DNA from 2 places in the Enterobacter cloacae subsp. cloacae ATCC 13047 genome. Region 2 is predicted to be linked to the other one. Evidence: predicted binding sites of a transcription regulator. Region 2 holds the regulator's gene; the other holds the start of a gene.
The links. The regulator LexA, encoded in region 2, represses DNA repair genes until DNA is damaged. The targets are predictions, from matches to a motif close to TNCTGTATGTACATACAGNA.
Positions count from the first base shown of each region.

Region 1 (9,785 bases), 780 kb from region 2:
CGGGGGATCCCATTAGCTGCTGTTTATATTCTTTGCTCACAGGCGTGGTTGAACTGTTGCTGCTGAGCAGCCCGGCAAACGACACGCACGGAATCAGGAGCATCGCAATGAACAATGCGATTTTACGCATACTACAAGTTCCTTGATAAAACTAAGACCAACTTGCCAGAACGGCAAAAGAGACCCGAAATCAGATTAATCTGTTAGGAGCGCTCACATTAGCACCGCTATAGATTTTCGCAAGAGCGGAGCTGTTAGTTTACAAATTAGTTTTACTTTATAACCCATCAAAATCGCGCTGGCTCCAGGAACTTTGCGTATCAGTTCGCAATTTGACACCTGCAGCTGAGTTTTATCTGCCCGGAAAACGCCGGAAATGGTACACTTCACGCCCTCAGAATAGTTGTTCACGGAAACTTGCTAACCACATGTTTAAAATAAGAAAAGGACTTGACCTGCCCATCGCAGGCGTGCCCGAACAGCACGTTTCGGCAGGCGCAAGCGTTCGCCATGTTGCCATTCTGGGCGACGATTACGTGGGGATGCGCCCCTCAATGCTGGTCCAGCAGGACGATCGCGTCATTAAAGGGCAGGCGCTCTTCGAAGATAAAAAAAATCCCGGCGTGATGTTTACCGCCCCTGCCAGCGGCACCGTTGTGGCGATCAACCGTGGCGAACGTCGCGTGTTGCAGTCGGTGGTTATCCGCATTGAAGGGGATGAACAGCGTGAGTTTGCCCATTATGAGGCCGCAGACCTCGCGGCGTTGAGCCGTGAAACCGTACAGGCGCAACTGCTGGACGCCGGTTTGTGGACCGCATTTCGCACACGCCCTTTCAGCAAAACGCCTGTGCCTGGCACGGTTCCGGCCGCTATCTTCGTTACGGCAATCGACACCAACCCACTCAGTGCAGACCCGCAGCCGGTTATTCTGGCACAACGTCAGGCCTTTGATGCCGGGCTGACCGTTCTCACGCGGCTGACGTCCGGGAAAGTCCACGTGTGCCAGGCCAGTGCCGGTAAACTTGGCGGCCATCCGCAGGGACAGGTGACGTTTAATGAATTTGCAGGCCCGCATCCGGCGGGGCTGGCGGGAACGCATATTCACTTCCTTGAGCCGGTCAGCCTGACAAAACAGGTCTGGCACCTTAACTATCAGGACGTGATTGCCATCGGCAAACTCTTTACCACCGGTAAGCTCTGCACAGAGCGAGTAATCGCGATTGGCGGGCCGCAGGCGGCAAACCCGCGCCTGGTGACAACGCTGTTGGGTGCGGATATCAATGAACTGCTGGACGACGAAACCAAAGCGGGTGAAAACCGTCTGATTTCCGGTTCGGTACTCAGCGGCCGTCATGCCGTTGGGCCGCAGGCCTATCTGGGACGCTTCCATCTGCAGGTGAGCATTGTGCTGGAAGGGCGTGAGAAAGAGCTCTTCGGCTGGGTGCTGCCAGGTGCAGAAAAGTATTCCGTCACCCGCACCACGCTCGGCCACTTCCTGCGTCATAAGCTGTTCAACTTCTCCACCAGCACAAACGGCGGTGAGCGCGCCATGGTGCCGATTGGCAACTACGAGCGTGTTATGCCGCTCGATATTCTGCCCACCGTGCTGCTGCGCGATCTGCTTGCCGGGGACACCGACAGCGCCCAGGCGCTGGGTTGCCTGGAGCTGGACGAAGAAGATCTGGCGCTCTGTACCTATGTCTGTCCGGGAAAATACGAATATGGACCGGTATTGCGCGAGGTGTTAACCCGCATTGAGCAGGAAGGATAACCATGGGCTTAAAACACCTCTTTGAAAAAATAGAGCCGCATTTTACCGAGGGTAAACTGAAGAAGTACTACCCGCTGTATGAAGCGACGACGACCATTTTCTACACGCCAGGTCTGGTGACGAAAGGCGCGGCGCACGTTCGTGACGCCATCGACCTGAAGCGAATGATGATTCTGGTCTGGTTTGCCGTCTTCCCGGCAATGTTCTGGGGCATGTACAACGTGGGGCTGCAGACCATTCCGGCGCTGCATCATCTGTACGATGCTCAGCAACTGGCGCAGGTGATCCAGTCTGACTGGCATTACCGTCTGGCACAGTCGCTTGGCGTAAGTTTTGCCCCAGACGCGGGCTGGATCAGCATGATGACGCTGGGGGCGGTGTTCTTCCTGCCGATCTACATCACGGTATTTATCGTGGGTGGGTTCTGGGAAGTGCTGTTTGCCATTATTCGTAAACATGAGATCAACGAAGGCTTCTTTGTTACTTCCATTCTGTTTGCCCTGATTGTCCCGCCAACGTTACCGCTCTGGCAGGCCGCGCTGGGGATCAGCTTTGGTGTGGTCATCGCGAAAGAGATCTTCGGGGGAACCGGGCGTAACTTTCTCAACCCTGCGCTGGCAGGGCGTGCGTTCTTGTTCTTTGCCTATCCGGCACAAATCTCCGGCGATCTGGTCTGGACCGCTGCGGACGGCTTCTCTGGGGCGACACCGCTTTCACAATGGGCGGCGCACGGCGGTGAAACGCTGGTGAACAATGCGACAGGCCAACCCGTCACCTGGTTTGATGCGTTTATGGGCAACATCCCGGGCTCCATTGGGGAGGTCTCCACGCTGATGATTTTGATTGGCGGGGCGATCATCCTGTTTGGTCGCGTGGCCTCCTGGCGGATTGTCGCCGGTGTCATGATCGGCATGGTGCTGACTGCCACACTGTTCAACCTTATCGGTTCCGCCACCAACCCGATGTTCTCCATGCCCTGGTACTGGCATCTGGTGCTGGGCGGTTTCGCCTTCGGCATGATGTTCATGGCCACCGATCCGGTTTCTGCTTCCTTTACTGACAGAGGGAAATGGAGCTATGGCGTGCTCATCGGGGTGATGTGTGTCCTGATTCGTGTGGTCAACCCGGCCTATCCGGAAGGGATGATGTTGGCCATTCTGTTTGCCAACCTGTTTGCACCTCTGTTCGATTATCTGGTCGTGCGCGCCAACATTAAGCGGAGGAAGGCACGTGGCTGAAATCAAAAATAACGACAGCATCGGCAAAACACTGCTGGTGGTGCTGGTCCTGTGTCTGGTCTGTTCCATTGTGGTGGCTGGTTCTGCCGTGGGGTTAAAGCCGCGACAGCAGGAGCAGCGCGCGCTGGATAAACAGCGCAACATCCTGGCCGTCGCCGGGCTGATGCAGGAAGGGATGAGTGCAGACGATGTGTCGGCCGTCTTTGCTGAGCGCATCACCGCGCGTCTGGTGGATTTAAAAACGGGTCAACTGCTGGATAAAGATCCGGCGAAATATAACCAGGCGCTGGCATTAAAAGACCCGCAGATGAGCATGACGCTGGACGCATCTCAGGATCCGGCGGGCATTAAGCGTCGCAGCAATCTGGCTGAAATCTACCTCGTACGTGATGAGCAAAAACAGGTGCAGGAAGTGGTGCTGCCCATCTACGGCAACGGCCTGTGGTCAATGATGTACGCCTTCGTGGCGCTTGATACGGATGGCCGCACCGTGAAAGGCATCACCTACTATGACCAGGGTGAAACGCCGGGGCTCGGTGGTGAAGTGGAGAACCCTAACTGGCGCGCGCAGTTTGTCGGGAAGAAAGTGCTCGACGACAGCGGAGCGCCTGCGCTGAAGGTGATGAAAGGGTCTGCGCGTCCTGACGATGTCTATGCTGTTGACGGGCTATCCGGGGCCACGCTCACCTCCAAAGGGGTGCAGCACAGTTTTGATTTCTGGATGGGCGAACTTGGTTTTGGTCCTTTCCTGAAAAATGTACGTGAAGGAGCGCTGAACCATGGCTGATACGGGTGAACTGAAAGAAGTTAAAAAGGTGCTGATTGGCCCACTTTTAGCCAATAACCCGATAACGCTGCAGGTGCTGGGTGTGTGTTCAGCCCTGGCGGTGACCACCAAGCTGGAAACGGCGGTGGTGATGACGCTGGCAGTAACGCTGGTAACCGCGTTTTCCAGCATGTTTATCTCGATGATCCGCCACCATATCCCCAACAGCGTGAGGATCATCGTGCAGATGGCGATCATCGCCTCGCTGGTGATCGTGGTCGATCAGCTGCTGCGAGCCTTTGCCTATGAAATATCGAAACAGCTTTCGGTATTTGTGGGCCTGATTATCACCAACTGTATCGTGATGGGACGTGCAGAAGGCTATGCCATGAAAATGCCCCCGCTGGCGAGCTTTATGGACGGCATCGGCAACGGCCTCGGCTACGGCGTGATCCTGCTGTCCGTAGGGTTCCTGCGTGAGTTGATTGGCAGCGGTAAGCTGTTTGGCATCACGGTGCTGGACACGGTACAGAACGGCGGCTGGTATCTGCCAAACGGCCTGTTCCTGCTGGCTCCAAGCGCATTTTTCATTATCGGTTTGCTGATCTGGCTGATTCGTACCCTGAAGCCAGAACAGCAGGAAAAGGAGTAACCGACAATGGCTCATTACCTGAGTTTATTTGTGCGCGCGGTGTTTGTTGAAAACATGGCGCTCGCGTTCTTCCTCGGCATGTGTACGTTCCTTGCCGTGTCCAAAAAGGTATCGACAGCATTTGGCCTGGGCATAGCGGTTACCGTGGTGCTTGGCCTGTCGGTGCCGATCAACAACCTGGTGTACAACTTTGTCCTGCGCGACAGCGCGCTGGTGGAGGGGGTGGATCTCAGCTTCCTGAACTTCATCACCTTTATCGGTGTGATTGCGGCGCTGGTGCAAATCCTTGAGATGATCCTTGATAAATATTTCCCGTCACTCTACAACGCGCTGGGGATCTTCCTGCCGTTGATCGCGGTGAACTGCGCCATCTTCGGTGGCGTCTCGTTTATGGTTCAGCGTGATTACAACTTCAGCGAATCAATTGTGTATGGTTTCGGCTCCGGGATCGGCTGGATGCTGGCTATCGTCACCATGGCGGGGATCCGCGAAAAAATGAAATATGCCAACGTGCCTGCAGGCCTGCGTGGCTTAGGGATCACCTTTATCACCACCGGTCTCATGGCGCTGGGCTTTATGTCCTTCTCCGGTGTGCAGCTATAAGGGCTAACTGATGGAAATTATGCTTGGCGTGGCGATGTTCACGCTGATTGTACTGGTGCTGTCGGGGTTGATTCTGGTGGCGCGTGCGAAGCTGGTGAATTCCGGCGATGTCATTATCGATATCAACGATGAACCGCAAAACCAGATCCGCACGCCAGCCGGCGATAAACTGCTGAATACGCTTGCTGGCAACGGCATCTTCGTCTCTTCGGCCTGCGGCGGCGGTGGCTCCTGTGGGCAGTGCCGCGTAAAGGTGAAAGAGGGTGGTGGCGATATTCTGCCCACTGAACTGTCGCACATCACCAAGCGTGAGGCGAAAGAGGGCTGCCGTCTGGCCTGTCAGGTCGCGGTGCGCCAGAACATGAAAATTGAACTGCCGGAGGAGATTTTCGGCGTTAAAAAATGGGAATGCGAAGTTATCTCCAACGATAACAAAGCCACCTTTATCAAAGAGCTTAAACTGCGGGTGCCTGAAGGAGAGAGCGTTCCGTTCCGGGCGGGGGGGTATATCCAGATTGAATGTCCGGAGCACACCGTAGCCTATGCTGACTTCGACGTGCCTGATGAATACCGTGCCGACTGGGATAAATTCAACCTCTTCCGCTTTGTCTCTGAGGTTAAAGAGCCCGCGCTTCGTGCTTACTCCATGGCGAACTACCCGGAAGAGAAGGGTATCATCATGCTTAACGTGCGTATCGCCACGCCGCCGCCAGCGGTACCGCATGCGCCGCCGGGCATCATGTCATCGTATATCTGGTCATTAAAACCGGGCGACAAGGTGACCATCTCCGGCCCGTTTGGCGAGTTCTTTGCGAAAGAGACCGATGCCGAAATGGTATTTATCGGCGGTGGTGCAGGTATGGCGCCGATGCGTTCGCACATTTTCGACCAGCTCAAGCGGCTTGGCAGTCAGCGTAAAATCAGCTTCTGGTACGGGGCGCGTTCGCTGCGTGAGATGTTCTATGACGATGAGTTCGAACAGCTGGCGCGTGAAAACCCTAACTTCACCTTCCATGTGGCGCTCTCCGATCCGCAGCCGGAAGATAACTGGACCGGCCATACGGGCTTCATCCACAACGTGCTGTATGAAAACTACCTCAAACAGCATCCTGCGCCGGAAGACTGCGAGTTTTATATGTGTGGTCCGCCAGTGATGAACGCCGCCGTGATCAAGATGCTTAAAGATCTGGGCGTGGAAGATGAGAACATCCTGCTGGATGATTTTGGAGGCTGATGATGCTGACGTTTCTGGCAACCTTCGCGGTCTTTGTACTGGTCATATTCGGCATGTCGTTAGGCTGGATCATCAAGCGCAAAAGCATTCAGGGCAGCTGCGGTGGGATCTCGTCCATTGGCATGGAAAAAGTCTGCGACTGCCCGGAACCGTGCGATGCCCGTAAAAAAAGGATGGCGCGGGAGCAGCAGCGCCGAATTTTGTAAATCGCGACGTAACGATAACAGCAGGCCGCATTATTGCGGCCTGCTGGCTTATTTAGCCCATGCTTTTGCGGCGGCGGGCGAGTCGACCATCACCGCATCCGCCTGCAGCGCCTCTGCCTTTTTATAATCTTCGGCGGTGTTCACGCCCAGCAAGATAACGTGACTGTTGCCCTGCGAGCGGAAACAGCCCATGGATTCTTTATCCCATGTGAGGGTTGAGCGGGACACCCCTTCACCAAGGGTAAATTTCTCAACCACGTCAACGGTTCTGTTCAGCTCTAGCGCGTACCAGTACTCCTGCATCGTCTGATCTGGTGGCAGGCACTGATGGCTCAGCGATACCGTTACCAGCCTGGAGCGCGTTTCACTTCGGGTAACAAAGCGTGGGATTGCTGCCGGAAGCGAGGCAAGATAACGGTCCTCAGTAGAATAAACCCTCACCCGCCCCAGACTCTGGGTCTCATTAAGCACCGCAAGAAGCGCTTTTCCCATCGTGGCCGGATCGGCGTCAGGTGATTTGATATCAATATAAAACCGGGTTTGTGGCCAGGTTTCCAGCACGCTTTTCAGGGTGGGGATCGTCACCCCTTTGCCACGCCAGGGATGGGTTTCACCGCCCCAGCTCCAGCCAGCGTCAACTGCCGATAACTCCGCAAGCGTGTAGTCCGAGATTTTGCCTGTTTTGTTCGTCAGCGCTTTTAAATCAGAAGGACGATACAGGACCGGAACGCCATCTTTACTGAGCTGCACGGTTATCCAGACTGCCTGAGCCTGATTCTCTAAGGCCAGTTTGATCGCTTGTACTGTGTTTTCTGGCGCATCGGCTGTTCCGCCCCGGTGGGCAACGATCTGTGGGCCAGCGTAGCTCGTTCCCGTCACGAGCAGCAGAGAGAGCGCGAGTATTTTTCTCATGAATTTATATCCTTATTCACATAAAAAATTAATATATACAACAAGTTACGTGTTATTTTTTGTATCATATTTTTATGACAAATAAGAGAAGGTAAATCTGCTGTCGCATTTTTTAGACTTTGATATACTGTATATAAATACATGTGTGGTGGTCGTGATGCGCAAAATAATCCATGTCGATATGGACTGTTTTTTTGCCGCAGTGGAGATGCGTGACAACCCGGCGCTGCGGGATATTCCTATTGCCATTGGCGGTAGCCGTGTCCAGCGCGGTGTAATCAGCACCGCCAACTATCCTGCGCGCAAATTTGGCGTGCGCAGCGCCATGCCTACCGCCATGGCGCTTAAGCTTTGTCCTCATCTCACGCTTTTACCCGGTCGCTTTGAGGCGTACAAAGAAGCGTCCCTGCATATCCGCGAAATCTTCTCTCGCTACACCTCACTGATTGAACCTCTGTCGCTGGACGAAGCTTATCTTGATGTCACCGACAGCGTACACTGTCACGGCTCCGCGACGCTGATGGCGCAGGAGATCCGCCGGACTATCTTCCAGGAACTGAATCTGACCGCGTCGGCAGGTGTCGCACCGGTGAAATTCCTCGCCAAAATAGCGTCCGATCTCAACAAGCCCGACGGCCAGTACGTTATTACCCCGGAAGAGGTCCCGGCGTTTTTAAAAACGCTGCCGCTCGGCAAAATCCCGGGCGTAGGCAAAGTCTCTGCGGCAAAGCTGGAAAGCATGGGGCTGCGAACCTGCGAAGATGTACAGCGCAGCGATTTAGCCATGCTGCTTAAACGCTTCGGAAAATTTGGCCGCGTGCTGTGGGAGCGCAGTCAGGGGATAGACGAGCGCAGTGTCAGCAGCGAGCGGCTGCGAAAGTCGGTCGGGGTTGAACGCACACTGATTGAAGATATTCATGACTGGTCTGAATGCGAAACCATCATTACGGAGCAGCTCTATCCTGAGCTGGAACGGCGCTTAATCAAGGTCAAACCGGACCTGCTGATTGCCCGTCAGGGCGTGAAGCTTAAGTTCAATGATTTTCAGCAGACGACTCAGGAGCATGTCTGGCCGCGCCTGAATAAAGAGGATCTCATCGCGACGGCGAAAAAGGCCTGGGATGAACGTCGGGGCGGGCGAGGGGTCAGGCTGGTGGGGTTACACGTTACCTTGCTAGATCCGCAGCTGGAACGACAGCTGGTATTGGGATTGTAAAAAGGCCAGTGGCGCGACGTTGTTCACCCTCTCCCTTTGGGCTGAGGGTTCCCCAGAAAAATGAAAAGCACGATGAAGTGTGATCTACTGGTTGCGCTAACAAATCAGAAGAGACCTCATCGTGCCTTTACAGACAGTCTGCCAGAAATTTTTCTCCGCGTCTTTACCGGACGTTCACAGCTTCCGGATTAATGTCCTTGTTTCCATGGCCGTTGCCCTCACGCACGGTGCGGATCTGACCCTGACCAGCCTTGGTCGCTCTCTTCCCGGCAGGGCGCACGTCAAAAATAAAATTAAACGTGTTGACCGTGCCCTGGGTAATACCGCCCTTCACCGGGATATTCCCCGTATTCAGCACCTGCTCACACATACCATCACCTCCCTGATGCCCTTCTGTGTGATTGCTGTCGACTGGACAGGCTGGCATGACAGGAACTGGTATCTTCTGCGGGCAAGCCTGGTCTGTAATGGTCGCTCACTGCCGCTTATGAGTGAGGTTGTCCCCGCAGAGCTGGCGCAGAACAGCGATGTACAGTGCCGCTTCCTTGACCGCCTGCATGATGCCATCCCGAAAGATAAAGCCGTCACCATCATTACGGATGCAGGCTTCCGGACAGACTGGTTCCGGCATGTCAGCCAGCTGGGCTGGAGCTTCACCGGCAGGGTCAGGGGCTGCATCAGCTTCCGGCTGGACGGAGATAAAAAATGGATGAAAATCAGTGAGCTTGAGGCTACCGGACAACCGGTCTGCGTGGGTTACGGTGTCCTGTCCCGTAAACCACGAACGCCCTGTTACGGCCGGTTCTATCTGCATAAGCGCCCTGACGCAGGGCGTCAGGGAAAAGGGGGGATGCCGAAAACACAGCGGGAACACCGCAGTAGCGCGCGGGAGCCCTGGCTGCTGTTCAGTAATGCAGAGGGACTGGAGCCGCACCAGATAATGGCCCTGTACAGCCGCAGAATGCAGATAGAACAAAACTTCCGGGACGACAAAAGTCCACGCTTCTGGTTCGGTCTGAGGCTGAGCCGGAGTCAGGGAAAAGGGCGACTGGAAGTGCTGAATATGGTCGCGGCAATGGCAAGCCTGGTGATGTGGCTGGCAGGTTACAGGGCAGAAAGGCAGTGTTTACACTGGCACTATCAGGCAAGCAGCATCAGGCACAGACGGGTTCTGTCATACCTGAGT
Region 1 covers NC_014121.1:1,088,864-1,098,648, forward strand. Annotated here, with positions in the region: gene dpaA (peptidoglycan meso-diaminopimelic acid protein amidase) at 1-130, opposite strand, end outside; gene ECL_RS05145 (Na(+)-translocating NADH-quinone reductase subunit A) at 429-1,772, shown strand; gene ECL_RS05150 (NADH:ubiquinone reductase (Na(+)-transporting) subunit B) at 1,775-3,010, shown strand; gene ECL_RS05155 (Na(+)-translocating NADH-quinone reductase subunit C) at 3,003-3,797, shown strand; gene ECL_RS05160 (NADH:ubiquinone reductase (Na(+)-transporting) subunit D) at 3,790-4,428, shown strand; gene nqrE (NADH:ubiquinone reductase (Na(+)-transporting) subunit E) at 4,435-5,031, shown strand; gene nqrF (NADH:ubiquinone reductase (Na(+)-transporting) subunit F) at 5,042-6,265, shown strand; gene nqrM ((Na+)-NQR maturation NqrM) at 6,265-6,471, shown strand; gene ECL_RS05180 (glycerophosphodiester phosphodiesterase family protein) at 6,520-7,383, opposite strand; gene dinB (DNA polymerase IV) at 7,541-8,599, shown strand; gene ECL_RS05190 (IS4 family transposase) at 8,721-9,785, shown strand, end outside.
Region 1: a site for LexA is predicted at 7,509-7,528, ahead of dinB (DNA polymerase IV). Genes of this name have one in related genera too.

Region 2 (9,785 bases):
ATCGCGTGGTGTATGCGCAATCGGCGCTGGGCGCTTACAGCTCCGTACACAACGTTCCGGCTGACAAAGTTGCCCTCCTGCCCAATGCCATTTCGTTTGAACAGGCCGCGGCCTCCTTCCTGAAAGGGCTGACGGTCTATTATCTGCTGCGCAAAACCTATGAAATCAAACCCGACGAGCAGTTCCTGTTCCATGCGGCAGCGGGCGGCGTAGGGCTCATCGCCTGCCAGTGGGCCAAAGCGTTAGGCGCAAAACTGATCGGCACCGTGGGGAGCGCGCAAAAAGCCCAGCGCGCGCTGCAGGCCGGCGCCTGGCAGGTGATTAACTACCGGGAAGAGAGCATCGTTGAACGCTTAAAAGAGGTAACCGGCGGCAAAAAAGTGCGCGTGGTATATGACTCGGTAGGGAAAGATACCTGGGAAGCGTCTCTGGACTGCCTGCAGCGCCGCGGTCTGATGGTGAGCTTCGGTAACGCGTCAGGCGCGGTGACCGGTGTGAATCTGGGTATTCTGAACCAGAAAGGCTCGCTGTATGTCACTCGTCCATCCCTGCAGGGCTACATCACCAATCGCGAAGAGTTGCTCGAAGCCAGTAACGAACTGTTCTCGCTGATTGCCAGCGGGGTCATCAAAGTGGATGTGGCAGATGCGCAGAAGTACGCGCTAAGCGATGCGCAACGTGCGCATGAGGTGCTGGAGAGCCGGTCAACGCAGGGGTCAAGTCTGTTAATTCCCTGATCCCATAAAAGAAATTGGGCTTCCCTGAGGAAGCCCTTTCTTTTTTTAGTTCGGCTGTATGTAGGGTACAGCTCGATGAATTCTTTAGCGGCAGCCATAGTGACAGATTCGATAAGTAAATCCTATTCCGTTCTAAGCAATGCCGCCGGAAAAGTTGCAGGTATGTGACGAACCCCTCAATACCTTAGTAACGAAAGCGGTTATTACGCTGATAAGTGGGCAGTTTTGGTGATTTAATCGCCCGTATAACCCACACCACCGCAACGGCCAGCAGCAGCCACGGCAGAAGTTTGATCGTCAGGGCAAATAATCCGCCAATAAACATGACCACTGTCGCCACCACAAGCGCTGCCAGAATGCCGAGCAGCGACACGCCGGTGGCTAACAGCATGACAAAAAAGCCAATCACAAAAAGCAGTTCCAGCATGGTTCTCTCCCACGAGTTCCCGAATGATGTCGCAATCATTACAAGATCCATGCCAACCCTAACATGTTGTTATAAAAGTAAAACGCCCCGCAAGGCTGTGCGGGGCGGGGTGAATTTGACGAATTTTTAGCGAGATTTATCGTTTATCTGCAACCAGGCGTAGCGCCTGTTCCAGCACTTCGATATCCGCGCCAGCTTTATGCGCGTTCTCGCTCAGATAGCGACGCCACTGGCGTGCGCCCGGGATCCCCTGGAACAGGCCAAGCATATGACGCGTGATATGGCCAAGGTAAGTGCCGTTACTCAGCTCACGTTCAATGTACGGATACATGGCCCGCACCACGGCAACCGGGTCAGTGTCTGCGCCTTCAACGCCGAAGATCTCGCGATCGACCGTCGTCAGAATACCCGGATTCTGATATGCCTCGCGACCGACCATCACGCCATCCATATGCGCCAGATGTGTTTTGGCCTCGTCGAGCGACTTGATACCACCGTTGATCGACATGGTCAGGTGCGGGAAGTCCCGCTTCAGTTGATACACACGCGGGTAGTCCAGCGGCGGAATTTCGCGGTTCTCTTTCGGGCTAAGGCCAGAGAGCCAGGCTTTACGCGCATGGATGATAAACATCTCGCACTCGCCCTTTCCGGCAACCGTATTGATGAAATCACACAAGAATTCGTAGCTGTCCTGGTCATCAATACCGATACGGGTCTTCACCGTCACCGGAATGGAGACCACATCACGCATCGCCTTGATGCAGTCCGCTACCAGCTGTGCGTTCCCCATCAGACAGGCGCCGAACATGCCGTTTTGCACGCGATCGGACGGACAGCCAACGTTAAGGTTAATTTCGTCGTAGCCACGTTCTTCTGCCAGCTTCGCACAGTGCGCCAGCGCAGCCGGATCGCTGCCACCCAGCTGCAGGGCAACCGGATGCTCTTCTTCGCTGTACGCCAGATAGTCGCCCTTACCGTGAATAATTGCACCGGTGGTGACCATTTCGGTGTACAGCAGCGTATGGCGGGAGAGCTGGCGCAGGAAATAGCGGCAGTGTCTGTCCGTCCAGTCGAGCATGGGCGCAATGGAGAAACGGTGTGCGGGAAAGGCAGTCTGGTGTTCTGACGACATGGCGAAGTTTTAAGCATCTGGTGGAAAAGGGGCGCTACTATAGCATAAAGAAAAGCCGGAGGCGCAACGCCTCCGGTGCCCTTTAGAACGTCATACTCAACTGCGCCCCTGCGCCCCAGGTTTCATCTTCACCGTAGAGCCCCATCAGGTCGACGTGGACCGTGTTAAACGGTGCAAAACCAACACCACCGGTAAAGACGTTACTGTCATTCCCTTTCATATCGGCACGATAACCCGCCCGCACGGCCAGCCAGCTTAGCGGCGTCACTTCCGCACCCACGCCAACATACTGCGAGGTATCTTCGCTTTTAAAGCCTTTGGTTTCTGTCAGATCGCCATCGGCAGTCAGGGTCACCAGATCGTTGTGCCAGGCGGCACCGGCCGTCACCAGCGGACGGATTTGATAGGTGTCTTTATAGCTCACCACTTCCCCCGTGCGCCCGTTGCGGATGCGAATGTCCTTGGTGTCGATATCGCGCGACATCAGGTTTTGCCCGCTCACCCCGACCGTCCAGTTCTCGCCGAAATCGGCCGCGATACCGGCATCCACGTTAAAGCCGGTATCGTCTTTCCGGTAGCGGCTGTCGTTCCACTTGTTACTGTCGTAATCGTAAATTGAGGTGGTGTAGTTGTAGATCCAGGTTTTCTGCAGTTTTGGCGTGACACCAAGGGAAACCGGGACGCCACCCAGATCGAACTGACGGGCAATGGCAACACCATAATCGGAGACAATTGCCGCCCGGCCAGACGCCGTAGAGTTAAGGTTTTTCGTGATTTGATCGGTACCGTTTAGCGCCGCATCCAGTGCCACGCCCGCCGCCACCGCATCGCTGTTTTGGATACTGCGCAGGTAATCAATATCTTGCTGATCGATGGAAGAGCTGACGCGCCCGTGGGCATAGCCTTTCGCCATAAAGGCCACGGAGAGCACATCGTTAGGGATACTCACCGCAATCCCCGCGCCTGCCGTAGCGCGTGCGGTTTTGCCTTTGAGATAGTCCAGTTCATCGGCAAGATCTTTTGCCGCTCCCTGGAACTGATCGATTGAGCCCAGCGGGTTGGTAATCACTTCGATGGGGGTCAGGCTATCAACCACATCCTTATAGTGATTGATTTTATCGTTGATGGTATCAATCTCATCCTGAAGATTGTCTTCATCCGTCACCTGCACGCCGACGGACGGTAAAATAACCGTCACATCATCGTCCGGTTTCGCCTTTGCCAACAACGCAGGGTTGATTAACGCCCCGCTGCCATAGCTGCCCGAAGCGACGCCCGTGCCACCCATTGCGTCGCTACGTGATTCTGTCCAGGTATTGGCTGCTCCCGCCTGATTTGCCATAAACAGGGAGACAGCGATGCTAACCACCGAAAATTTAAAATGTTTTTTCACAGTATGCTCGTCTTATTGTCGTTAATAACATCACCCTGTTTGTTATCACCCAAACAGGAACGAACTATTGCTGTGAATAAGTACAAAAAGACCCGCTATTTCCTTAAGTAAAACTCCGGACAGGCCTGTTGTTATTTGTGACGGCCCTCAATATTTATAGAAGAGGAAATTATTTTTTCCCAGGTTTTCCATCGTGCGGCCCAAAGAACTGAGGGGGATGATCAACCCAGCGATCTTCACGCGTGGCGGCATACTCCGGATTAAGCGGATAGTAGATTCGGTTGTGCTTCTTGTTAGCCTCGCCAACAACCAGTAATCGCACCTCTTCTTCGGTGTTATTAATAAAGGTATGGCAGACGCCGGTGCCAGCAGGAAACCCTACGCTGTCGCCGGGTTCAAGCTTCCACAAATAGCCGTTAATCCAGGCTTCCGGATACCCTTCCAGCACATAGATGAACTCTTCTTCGTCGCTTTCCGCGTGGGGATAGGAGGTTCGACGCCCGGGCGGCAAACGCTCGTGGTGAATACCGATTCGCCTGAGCCCCAGGTGACGAGCCAGCGGTGCACCGATGGAGAAAAGCTCGTTGCTGTCGGGATAGGTTGAATTATCTGGCTCTTCCACGTCTCGCCAGTGCCGAATACAGTCAGGTTTTTTCATCATTAATTTCCCGGTTTGCGATGGGTCAGGTATAGCACAGCCTGGCGGATCTCGGCGTTTTTACCAGAACATGGTAAAGTGAGGGTTTTCCAGCCTATAACATCCGAGGTGCTAAATGGATAAGTCCACAAAAGAGCTGTTAGCGCAGGCAGAGAAGCTGTGCGCGCAACGCAATGTGCGCCTGACTCCGCAGCGCCTTGAAGTCTTGCGTCTGATGACCCTGCAGCAGGGCGCCATCAGCGCATACGACCTGCTCGACCTGCTGCGCGAAAGCGAGCCACAGGCTAAACCGCCTACGGTCTATCGTGCGCTAGATTTTCTGCTGGAACAAGGGTTTGTACATAAGGTCGAATCCACAAACAGTTATGTGTTGTGTCATCTTTTTGACCAGCCAACCCATACGTCGGCCATGTTTATCTGCGACCGTTGTGGCGTGGTGAAAGAAGAAGGGGCGGAAGGCGTAGAAGATATTATGCATACGCTGGCGGCCAGAATGGGCTTTGCCTTGCGCCATAACGTCATTGAAGCACACGGATTATGCTCTGCGTGTGTAGAAGTGGAGGCCTGCCGGCATCAGGACGCGTGCCACCATGACCACTCTATCCTCGTAAAGAAAAAGCCGCGTTAACAGCCAAAACAAAGGCGGCCCATGGCCGCCCTCAGGGAGTACTTCCTTGTACTGTCGGGTATCACACGGTTACCAACGGTAGTCGTTGCGTTTTTCCCAGTCGCCGACCTCTTTTTCCGCCTGGTCTTTCTCGTAACCGTAGCGTTCCTGAATTTTACCGACAAGCTGATCGCGTTTACCTTCGATGACCGTCATATCGTCATCCGTCAGCTTACCCCACTGTTCTTTCGCTTTACCTTTGAACTGCTTCCAGTTGCCGCCGATTTCGTCTTTATTCATCATCGTGTCCTCTTAGTTAAGCGTCGGGTCGTAACGTCCGTTACGTTCTTTTCTGCTGGACGTGATAATAATTGTAGTTAAGGATTCGGCAGTTGATTTCATATTCGGAATCTTTAACCGTCACGATATATCGTTGCGGGAAGGAAGCCAGGTATTGTTTTGCCAGTGCCGGTGCCAGATAAAGCCCAGTGACAGGCCCCGCAACGCGAGAAAGACCGCCAGGGAGAGCCATAAACCATGGTTACCCAGCCAGGGGAGCGTGAGCAGCGTCAGGGCAAAACCAGCCGCCGCCACCGCCATGCTGTTACGCATCTCCGCTCCTCGCGTCGCGCCAATAAACATACCGTCCAGCAGATAGCACCAGACCCCCACCACCGGCAAAATGACCTGCCAGATGAGGTAATGGCTTGCCAGCTCGCGCAGTGCAGGAAGGGAGGTGAGTAACGCAATAATCTGTTCGCCAAAACAGGCGTAAATCAGCGCGAACGTCAGCGCCACCAGCCCCGACTGCCGACAGGCCGCCCGCCAGACATCCCGCAGCTGACCACTTTCACGTGCGCCGTATGCCTGGCCGGAATGCGCTTCCACAGCATAGGCAAAGCCATCCAGTGCATAGGCGGTAAAGGTCAGCAGCGTCATCAGAACGGCATTCACCGCGACGATATCTGGCCCAAGCCGGGCGCCAAAGACCGTCAGTGCGCCGAAACAGAGCTGCAGCAGCAATGAGCGCAGCATAATGTCGCGATTAAGCGCCAGCAGGGTGCGGATATTGCCTCGCCATGCACTCTTGAGCAGAGCAAGGGAAATCCCCCGCATGACAAGCACCCGCCAGACCATCCACAGACCAAGGATAAACGTCCCGTATTCGGCAATCGCCGTCGCCAGTGCCGCACCCTGTACGTTCATGTGCAGGCCCATCACCAGCCAGAGATCGAGCACGATGTTGAGGAGGTTGCCTACCACCAACAGGATTACGGGCGCGCGGGCATACTGCACGCCGAGTAACCACCCCAGCAGAACCAGATTGGCCAGCGACGCGGGCGCGCTGAGCCAGCGAATTTCAAGGAAGCGTCGTGCCTGCTCCAGTACCGCCTCGCTGCCGCCAACGACATGCAGCGCCAGATCAATCAGTGGGGTACGTAATATAGCGATTAACGCGCCTGCCCCAAGCGCCAGAATTAACGGCTGAACCAGCGCGCGCGCCAGACGCAAAGGATCTTTAGCACCGTACGCCTGCGCCGTAAGCCCGGTGGTACTCATGCGCAAAAAGAGCAGGAGCATAAAAAGGAAGCTGGTCGCCGTCGCGCCAATCGCCACACCGCCCAGATAGATGGGTGAATCAAGGTGACCAATAACTGCCGTATCCACCAGCCCCAGCAGAGGAACGGTGATATTGGAAAAAATCATCGGCAGTGCAAGACGCCACAATGCCTTATCGGATGCCGTAAGCAGTGACATGAAAAAATACCGGGAGTGGATAAAGAATCAGGCCACGGCAGATCCGTAGCCTGTCAGGATGAGATTACAGCCATTCTCCGTTGCGAATGACCCCTACCGCCAGCCCCTCGATAGAGAAGTTTTGTTCGCGGAGGTCTACCACAATCGGGGAAAACTCGTTGTTTTCCGGCAGCAGCTGAACCGTATTACCTTGCTTTTTCAGGCGTTTAACGGTGACTTCATCATCGATGCGTGCCACCACAACCTGGCCGTTACGCACGTCTTGCGTTTTATGCACCGCAAGCAGATCGCCGTCAAGAATACCGATGTCTTTCATGGACATACCGCTTACACGCAGCAGGAAATCCGCGCTCGGCTTGAACATGCCGGGATCAACCTGGTAGTGGCCTTCAATATGCTGTTGCGCCAGCAGAGGTTCACCTGCCGCGACGCGCCCCACCAGCGGAATGCCCGTCTCTTCTTCCACCAGCAGGCGGATACCGCGTGAAGCACCCGATACAATCTCAATTACGCCTTTACGCGCCAGCGCTTTCAGGTGTTCCTCGGCAGCGTTCGGAGAACGGAAGCCCAGACGCTGCGCGATTTCCGCACGCGTGGGTGGCATACCCGTCTGGCCGATATGATCCCGAATGAGATCAAACACCTCTTGCTGCCTGGTCGTTAACGCTTTCATTCCGCCCCCTGGGTGTATATACAGTTATGCTGTGAGTATATACAGTCAAAGGCGATTTTGGAACCAAAAACTGCACAAAAAACCAGGGACTTAATTATTCCTCGAGGCTCATCGGAAATGTGACCAAAGCAGCGTGACCCAGGTGATGACCGCAGTGATAATCGCCAGCAACACGGCAGCAGAGCCCATGTCTTTTGCCCGGCCAGAAAGTTCGTGGAAATCAGAGCCAATACGGTCCACAACGGCCTCAATAGCGCTATTAAGAATTTCCACTATCATCACCAACAGCACGGAGCCGATCAGAAGCACGCGGGTAATGGCATCAACATCAAGGAAACAGGCGATAATCACCGCGACAATCGCGGCGACACCCTCCTGGCGAAACGCGGCTTCGTTGACCCAAGCGGCGCGAAAACCTTTCCAGGAATAGCCAGCAGCTTTAATGATACGGGTTAACCCAGTGGTATTATTGGCCATTAAAAGAACCTTTTATTTGAAATAGCGTCAATAACAGGAGGCGCAACGTGTTGCGCTGTAGCCTGAAGTATGACGGGTAACAACAGTAATTTCGCGCGCTTTCTGTTATCCTTGCGCCGCAATTGCATTATTAACCAGAGGCTTTACATCGTTTATGTCTGGCTGGCCACGAATTTACTACAAATTACTTAATTTACCATTAAGCGTCCTGGTAAAAAGTAAGTCTATCCCAGCAGAACCCGCGCTGGAATTGGGGCTCGATACGTCGCGCCCTATTATGTATGTTTTGCCTTATAACTCGAAGGCAGACTTGCTGACGCTTCGCGCCCAGTGTCTGGCGCATGATTTACCTGACCCGCTTGAACCGTTAGAAGTCGACGGTACGCTGTTGCCGCGATACGTGTTCATTCACGGTGGGCCACGCGTGTTTACCTATTACACGCCAAAAGAAGAGTCCATTAAGCTGTTCCACGACTATCTCGACCTGCATCGCAGCAATCCCGATCTGGATGTGCAGATGGTGCCGGTGTCGGTGATGTTTGGTCGTCGTCCGGGCCGCGAAAAGGGGGAAGAGAACCCACCGTTACGCATGCTTAATGGCATCCAGAAATTCTTCGCCGTCTCCTGGCTGGGGCGCGACAGCTTTGTGCGCTTCTCCCCTTCCGTCTCGCTGCGCCGGATGGCCGACGAGCACGGCACCGATAAGATCATCGCGCAAAAACTGGCGCGCGTGGCGCGCATGCATTTCGCTCGTCAGCGTCTGGCCGCCGTTGGCCCTCGCCTTCCGGCGCGTCAGGATCTCTTCAACAAGCTGCTGGCTTCCAAAGCGATCGCCCGTGCTGTTGAAGACGAAGCGCGCAGTAAAAAGATTTCTCATGAAAAAGCACAGCAGAACGCCATTGCGCTGATGGAAGAGATTGCCGCGAACTTCTCCTATGAGATGATCCGTCTTTCTGACCGCATCCTGGGCTTTACATGGAACCGCCTCTATCAGGGCATTAACGTCCATAACGCCGAGCGCGTTCGCCAACTGGCGCATGACGGGCATGAAATTGTTTATGTGCCCTGCCACCGCAGCCACATGGACTACCTGCTCCTCTCGTATGTGCTCTATCACCAGGGGCTGGTGCCACCGCACATCGCAGCCGGTATCAACCTGAACTTCTGGCCAGCAGGCCCGATTTTCCGCCGCCTGGGGGCGTTCTTCATTCGTCGTACCTTTAAGGGCAACAAGCTCTACTCCACCGTATTCCGTGAATATCTGGGCGAGCTGTTCAGCCGCGGTTATTCCGTTGAGTACTTCGTGGAGGGGGGACGTTCACGAACCGGCCGTCTGCTGGATCCGAAAACCGGCACGCTGTCGATGACCATCCAGGCGATGCTGCGCGGCGGCACTCGTCCCATCACGCTGGTGCCCATTTACATTGGCTATGAGCACGTCATGGAAGTGGGGACTTACGCCAAAGAGCTGCGCGGGGCGACTAAAGAGAAAGAGAGCCTGCCGCAGATGCTGCGCGGGCTGAGCAAGTTACGCAATCTTGGTCAGGGCTACGTAAACTTCGGCGAGCCGATGCCGTTGATGACGTATCTGAACAACCATGTTCCCGATTGGCGCGAGTCTATCGATCCTATCGAAGCGGTGCGTCCAGCCTGGCTGACGCCTACGGTTAACGGTATCGCGGCTGAGCTGATGGTGCGTATTAACAATGCCGGTGCCGCAAACGCCATGAACCTCTGCTGTACGGCGCTGCTGGCGTCACGTCAACGCTCCCTGACCCGTGAACAGCTTACGGAGCAGTTGGATTGCTATCTTGACCTGATGCGCAACGTTCCCTACTCGGTGGATTCAACGACGCCTGCCAGCACGGCGAGCGAGCTGATCGACCATGCGCTGCAGATGAACAAGTTTGAAGTCGAGAAAGA
Region 2 covers NC_014121.1:308,771-318,555, reverse strand. Annotated here, with positions in the region: gene ECL_RS01505 (quinone oxidoreductase) at 1-737, shown strand, start outside; gene pspG (envelope stress response protein PspG) at 922-1,164, opposite strand; gene dusA (tRNA dihydrouridine(20/20a) synthase DusA) at 1,301-2,296, opposite strand; gene ECL_RS01490 (conjugal transfer protein TraF) at 2,379-3,638, opposite strand; gene ECL_RS01485 (cupin domain-containing protein) at 3,859-4,347, opposite strand; gene zur (zinc uptake transcriptional repressor Zur) at 4,463-4,975, shown strand; gene ECL_RS01475 (CsbD family protein) at 5,045-5,254, opposite strand; partial or broken gene ECL_RS27880 (hypothetical protein) at 5,304-5,378, opposite strand; gene dinF (MATE family efflux transporter DinF) at 5,375-6,712, opposite strand; gene lexA (transcriptional repressor LexA) at 6,777-7,385, opposite strand; gene ECL_RS01460 (diacylglycerol kinase) at 7,494-7,862, opposite strand; gene plsB (glycerol-3-phosphate 1-O-acyltransferase PlsB) at 8,017-9,785, shown strand, end outside.